DNA from 2 places in the Acidovorax sp. 106 genome. Region 2 is predicted to be linked to the other one. Evidence: predicted binding sites of a transcription regulator. Region 2 holds the regulator's gene; the other holds the start of a gene.

Region 1 (3,415 bases), 860 kb from region 2:
CCGCGAACCCTGGATGACGGTGACATTGCCCCCCTCAACGAGTTTGCAGCCACGCTCCTTGGCTTGGGTGGCATTGTTGGTGTATTCGTTGCCGCAGCGGTAGATGCGGTCTTGCGCCAGGGCGGCGACTGGCAGCGCCGCCAAGATCCACAGGGTGAGTAGCGTTTTGTTCATAGATTTTCCTCGCACAGTGCATGCAGGGTTGCCGTGGAGTATCTCCCAATCACTCCGCATCGCCAATGTAGCGAGGGGCACGGCTGGCAGGGATTTGTGTAAGGATGCAACGCTTTACACGACTGCCTCACCGAGGTGGATAAACCGCGCTCGCCAATGTTCCATAAAAAAAGGCGGCCGAAGCCGCCTTTTTGGCAAGTGACAGCCGCGTTGCGGGCTATCAGAGCGAGTAGTACATGTCGTACTCGACAGGGTGCACGGCCATGCGGAAGCGGGTCACTTCGTTCATCTTCAGATCGATATAGGCGTCGATCATGCTGTCGGTGAACACGCCACCCTTGGTCAGGAATGCACGGTCCTTGTCCAGGTGCTCCAGCGCCTGGTCCAGGCTGTGGCACACGGTAGGCACCAGCTTGTCTTCTTCTGGGGGCAGATGGTACAGGTCCTTCGTAGCGGCTTCGCCAGGATGGATCTTGTTTTCCACACCGTCCAGACCCGCCATCAGCAAGGCAGCGAAGCCCAGGTAGGGGTTCATCAGTGGATCGGGGAAGCGGGCTTCCACACGACGGCCCTTGGGGTTAGCAACGTAAGGGATGCGGATCGAGGCAGAACGGTTCTTGGCCGAGTAAGCCAGCTTCACCGGGGCTTCGAAGTGAGGCACCAAGCGCTTGTAGCTGTTGGTACCAGGGTTGGTGATGGCGTTCAGGGCACGGGCGTGCTTGATGATGCCGCCGATGTAGTACAGCGCGTAGTCCGACAGGCCTGCATAGCCGTCGCCAGCAAACAGGTTCTTGCCATCCTTCCAGACGGACTGGTGCACGTGCATGCCGGAGCCGTTGTCACCGTGGTAAGGCTTGGGCATGAACGTAGCGGTCTTGCCGTAGGCGTTGGCCACGTTGTGGATCACGTACTTTTGCAGGATGGTCCAGTCGGCGCGCTCAACCAGCGTGCTGAAACGGGTGCCGATTTCGTTCTGGCCAGCGCCCGCCACTTCGTGGTGGAACACTTCGACCGGGATGCCCAGGGACTCGAGGATCAAGGACATTTCAGCGCGCATGTCTTGCGTGCTGTCAACTGGAGGCACGGGGAAGTAGCCGCCCTTGACGGTGGGACGGTGGCCGCGGTTGCCACCTTCGAGCTTGGCGCCAGTGTTCCAGGGGGCTTCGTATTCGTCGATTTCGTAGAAAGTGTTGTTGGGCTCAGTGCTCCAGCGAACGCCGTCGAAGATGAAGAATTCTGGCTCAGGACCGAAGTAGGCTGTGTCGCCCAGGCCGGATGCCTTCAGGTAGGCTTCAGCGCGCTTAGCGATGGAGCGTGGATCGCGGTCATAGGCCTTGCCATCGCTGGGCTCGATCACGTCGCAAGTCAGGATCAGCGTGGTTTCTTCGAAGAAGGGATCGATGTTGGCCGTGCTGGGATCAGGGATCAGCTGCATGTCGGAGGCTTCAATGCCCTTCCAGCCAGCGATCGAAGAGCCGTCAAAGGCATGGCCCGAAATGAACTTGTCTTCGTCGAAGTGAGAGACAGGCACCGTGGTGTGCTGCTGCTTGCCACGGGTATCAGTGAAACGGAAGTCAACGAACTTGACTTCGTTTTCCTTCACCATCTTCATCACATCTGCAACGGTCTTGGCCATCAGGTTCTCCTGGGTAAAGCGCTTGTTGAAAAAATTTAACGAAATTAAGCAGGTTGCGTGCCAACTGGCCACACCCACTGCACTACCGTGGCGCAAAGCCTTCGCATTTGAAGTGCCGAGGACAAAGCAATGCACCAAAAGTAATCAAATGTCACAAAAAACCAAGCTACTCATAAAGATCGCACCAATTCGGGGCCCAAATTTGCACCAATTGAGTGCAACCCCTGCAGCAAACTGCTCCAACCGGCGGGCACCAGGTCTTTGGGCCCCTTCACCCCGAGCTCAATGTGGCGCCCATATTGGGGGTGGTCCACACTGGGCAGGCTGAAAACACGCAGCCCATGGTGGCTTTGCTCAATCTGCTCCATGAGCGGCGTCAAGGACGATTCCATGGCGCCAAACACGATCACCGAGCGCTCGACTTGGGGGGCTGAGTGAAAGTGGTCCTGGTAGTAGCGGTCCAACACCCACTCCATCATGGGCCACGCCATGACGGGAAAGCCGGGTACGAAATGTACCCTGCCACCACCCTCGCCCAGACAACTGAAACCCGGAATTTTGTTGTACGGGTTAGGAATGATTTCTGCCCCTTGAGGGAAGACGCCCATGTTCAATCGATGCAGATTGTCTGCGCGCTCAGGCTCATACGCAACGCCTTGCTCCCGCGCCACATCCTGCATTCGCTCGCGGATCAGCGCCGCGGCACCTTCGTGCAGCGCCAGCTCACGTCCCAACGCAGCCCCAGCGCATTGCCGGGTGTGATCGTCAGGCGTTGCGCCAATCCCACCGCAGGAGAAGATCATGTCACCTGAAGCAAAGGCTCGCTGCAACGTGGCCGTGAGACGGGCGGGGTTGTCCCCCACGTAGTCAGCGTAGGACAGAGACAGGCCCCGGGCTGCAAGCAGCTCTATGACCTTGGGCATGTGCTTGTCCGCACGCTTGCCGGACAGGATTTCATCGCCAACGATGATCAAACCAAAGTGAGGGGTCATGACGCAGCTCTATGTTGCTCTGTGAGGGTTGTTGGCATCAGGCGCCAAGGGGGAATCAGACGCCAAGACATCCAGGGCCAAGGGACTCCCCTCGACAGGCAGGGCCTGCAGTTCACGCTCCGCTCGTAAACGCTCCAGCGCATGAAGGCAAAAATGGGCAAACCAGAGGGAGGAAAACGCAAAGACCAGGGTATAAATCCAGATCGCTAACGGTAGCAGCACCACAAAAGCCGCGGCAAACACCACACCGGAGGCCCAAACAATGCTCGGTGCAGCCCCCAGGTATCCCGTCAATATGCCGATCCCTAGCAAGCTGGGGCGATGCCGTTTAAACAGCTCCATGCGCTCTTCCTGAGTCGCATGCTCTGCCAAGGCATCGAATGCCATGACCCTGTAGCTCAGCCAGCCCCAAATCAATGGCGGCAGCACCAGCACAAGAGGTGGCACCAGCCAGAGGGGCATAGAGACCACCAAAGCCACCAGCGCCATCAGCGTGGACGCGATGGACCAAAGCAGGCCAGAGAGGAAAGTCCCCCCTCGCTTACGCATCAGCTGTGGAAATCGCCTGGCAGCCACCATGTTGACCAAGGCAGGCGTCATGAGCAGTGCGACC
Region 2 (3,415 bases):
AGATCACCGGCGCGGTCGTCGTCTACAACAACCTGACCGATGTCTTCACGGTCGATGGGCAAAAGAAGGCCTTGCCCGCCAGCGGGGCAGAGGGCCAGGCCAGCAGCGGTGGCCGCGTGCGGGCCGTATTGGCCCCCAAAGACCCCAAGGCGCCTGCTGCGGCACCGGGCTCCAGCGCGGCCAGCCCGGCCCCTGCGGCCTCGGCGCCCGTGCTGCGGCCCAGCACCTCTTTGGGCGGTGCCATCCAGTGAGCGATCGTTCCGTCAAAGCCCCGGCAGCGGGGGCGTCTTCCAGTCGCCTTGAGGTCGCCCACCTAGCCAAGTCTTACGGCAGCCGCAAGGTGGTCAAAGATGTGTCCCTGGTGGTGCAAAAAGGCGAGGTCGTCGGTTTGCTGGGGCCCAATGGGGCGGGCAAAACCACTTCGTTCTACATGATCGTGGGGCTGGTGCGCAGCGATGGGGGGGATATCCGCATCGACGGCCAATCGGTGGCGCACATGCCCATTCACAGCCGTTCGCGCTTGGGGCTGTCGTATTTGCCGCAAGAGGCGTCCATCTTCCGCAAACTCACGGTGGAAGAGAACGTGCGCGCGGTGCTGGAGTTGCAGCGTGACGAACACAACGCCCCCCTGTCGCGGGCGGCGATTGAAGATCAGCTCACCTCGCTGCTGCAAGAGCTGCGGGTGGACCACCTGCGTGCTTCGCCCGCGCTGGCCTTGTCGGGTGGCGAGCGCCGCCGCGTCGAAATCGCCCGCGCCCTGGCCACGCAGCCGCGCTTTATCCTGCTGGACGAGCCCTTTGCGGGCATCGACCCCATCGCTGTGATCGAGATCCAGCGCATCATCGGTTTCCTGAAAGCGCGCGGCATTGGCGTGCTCATCACCGACCACAACGTGCGCGAGACCCTGGGCATTTGCGACCACGCCTTCATCATCAGCGATGGCCGTGTGCTGGCGCAGGGCACGCCGGCTGAGATCGTGGACAACGCCGAGGTGCGCCGTGTGTACCTGGGCGAACACTTCCGCATGTGATGGCTTGGCGCGGTGTGGCTATGCGGTGTGTGACGGATCGTGCGGTGTTGCAGGGGGCTGAGGCATGAAGCCCGGCCTGTCCCTGCGGGTCTCTCAGCACCTGGCCCTCACGCCGCAGTTGCAGCAGTCCATCCGGCTGCTGCAGTTGTCGACCCTGGAGTTGGGGCAAGAGGTTGAGCAGATGCTCGACGAAAACCCCTTCCTGGAGCGCAACGCCGACGAAGCCGTGCGCGAAGAGTTTGGCCTGGAGCACGCCGACACCCCCGTACAGGCCGACGAGTACAGTGCAGACGATGCTATCTATTCAGGAGCTGCCAGCGCTTCATCCACAAGCGCTGAGGCCACTTCTGATGCGCAAGGTGACGCCTCGGGCGATGCCGACTACACCAGCAGCACCGCCTCTGACGAGCCCGATTGGGGCGGGGACGGCACCGTGGAGATGGCGCCCAACGACAGCGAATGGGGCGGCGACGCAGCCCCCCGCACCCGCAACGACATGGAGGGCGACGAGGCCGACGCCACGGAGCTAGCGCGCTCGCAAGAGTCCCTCACCGCCTTTTTGCACCGCCAGGCCCTGGCACTGCGCCTGTCTGAGGTGGACCGCGCTGCCCTGCGCTTTCTCATCGAATCGCTGAACGACGATGGCTACCTGGAAGAGCCGCTGCAAGAGCTGGCCATCAGCCTTGCGGGCCCGGATGACCTGGAGCAAATTGACGAGTTGGTGCACCGCTTTACGGTAGCCCAGCGCCTGCTGCAAACCCTGGAGCCTGTGGGCGTGGGCGCTCGCAACCTCGCCGAATGCCTGACCCTGCAACTCAGCGCCCTGGCGGCCGACCCTGACAGCGAGGCCCCTGCGGCCGTGGTGCAGACCGCTTTGCTGATCTGCCAGCAGCCGCTGGAGATGCTGGCCCGCCGCGATGTGCGCCGCCTCACCCAGGCTTGCACCGAAGGCGGCGCTGCGGGTGAAGAACGCACCCGCGCCGCCATGGCCCTGATTGCCCGGCTGGAGCCGCGCCCCGGGCGCCGCTTTGCCGACGTGGAGCGCAACATCATCATCCCCGATGTGATTGTGCGCAAAGCCGGGCGGGCCAACGGCAACAGCGGCCAGCACAACTTCATCGTGGCGCTGAACCCCGATGTGATGCCGCGCTTGCGCGTGCACGACATCTACGCCGGTGCGCTGCGCGGCCACAAGGGCGGCGAGGGCCACCAGGGCATGCAGCAGCGCCTGCAAGAGGCCCGCTGGTTCATCAAGAACATCCAGCAGCGCTTTGACACCATCTTGCGTGTCTCGCGCGCCATCGTGGAGCGGCAAAAGAGCTTCTTCACCCACGGCGAGCTGGCCATGCGCCCGCTGGTGCTGCGTGACATTGCCGACGAGCTGGGCCTGCACGAGTCCACCATCAGCCGCGTGACCACGGCCAAATACATGGCCACACCCATCGGCACCTACGAGTTGAAGTATTTCTTCGGCTCTGGCCTGGGCACCGAAACCGGTGGCAACGCCTCCAGCACGGCGGTGCGCGCGCTCATCAAGCAGTTTGTGGCCGCTGAGAGCCCCACCAAGCCGTTGTCCGATAGCCAACTGGCCGAAATGCTCAAGGAGCAGGGCATCGAATGCGCCCGCCGCACGGTGGCCAAGTACCGCGAATCGCTCAAGATTGCACCGGCCAATTTGCGCAAGTCGCTGTAGCCTGACGTTGATGTCGCAGCGCCTGCAACCGGGCCTGGCAGTACAGGGTGGGCGATGTACCTGCCCTGGCATGATCCGGCCCCACCCGAGGTATTCACCATGAACCAACTCCAACTCTTTCTCCCCTGCGCCGCTGGCGTCGAGGGCTTCCTCGCCGATGAGGTGCATGGCATCACCGGCCTTACGGGGCAAGACCTGCTGGTCGGGCGGGGCGGCGTGCTGCTGCGCAGCTCGTGGCGCCATGCGCTGCAGCTGAACCTGCACAGCCGCCTGACCCAGCGTGTGCTGGTGCAACTGGCGCACCGTCCCTACCGCTCTGAAAACGACCTTTATGCCATGGCCAGCGAGGTGGCCTGGGAGATCTGGTTCACCACGCGCCAGAGCTTCAAGATCGAAGTCACGGCCCAGCACAGCCCGCTGCAGAGCCTGAACTTCGCCGCCCTCAAGGTCAAAGACGCCGTGGCCGACCGCTTCCGTGCCAAGTCCGGTGTGCGCCCCGATGTGAACACCCAGTGGCCCGACGTGCGCATCCACCTGCACCTGACCACCGACGAAGCCACGATCTACATCGACACCTCGGGCGAGCCGCTGTTCAAGCGCGGCTGGCGCGAGGACAAGGGCGATGCGCCCCTGAAGGAAACCTTGGCCGCCGCCATGATCGCCGCCAGCGGCTGGGACCCGCACGGCGACAA

What was found. The regulator sigma-54, encoded in region 2, starts transcription at its own class of promoters, with help from an activator protein. The targets are predictions, from matches to a motif close to TGGCANGNAANCTGCTTT.
Region 1: a site for sigma-54 is predicted at 1,856-1,873, ahead of glnA (type I glutamate--ammonia ligase). Genes of this name have one in related genera too.

What each region holds. Positions count from the first base shown of each region.
Region 1 is NZ_RCCC01000001.1:429,535-432,949, forward strand. Features, by position in the region: gene C8C98_RS01895 (hypothetical protein) at 1-174, opposite strand, end outside; gene glnA (type I glutamate--ammonia ligase) at 395-1,810, opposite strand; gene C8C98_RS01905 (molybdopterin-binding protein) at 1,981-2,802, opposite strand; gene C8C98_RS01910 (EI24 domain-containing protein) at 2,812-3,415, opposite strand, start outside.
Region 2 is NZ_RCCC01000001.1:1,292,212-1,295,626, reverse strand. Features, by position in the region: gene lptA (lipopolysaccharide transport periplasmic protein LptA) at 1-251, shown strand, start outside; gene lptB (LPS export ABC transporter ATP-binding protein) at 248-1,030, shown strand; gene C8C98_RS05830 (RNA polymerase factor sigma-54) at 1,095-2,723, shown strand; gene C8C98_RS05825 (class I SAM-dependent RNA methyltransferase) at 2,823-3,415, shown strand, end outside.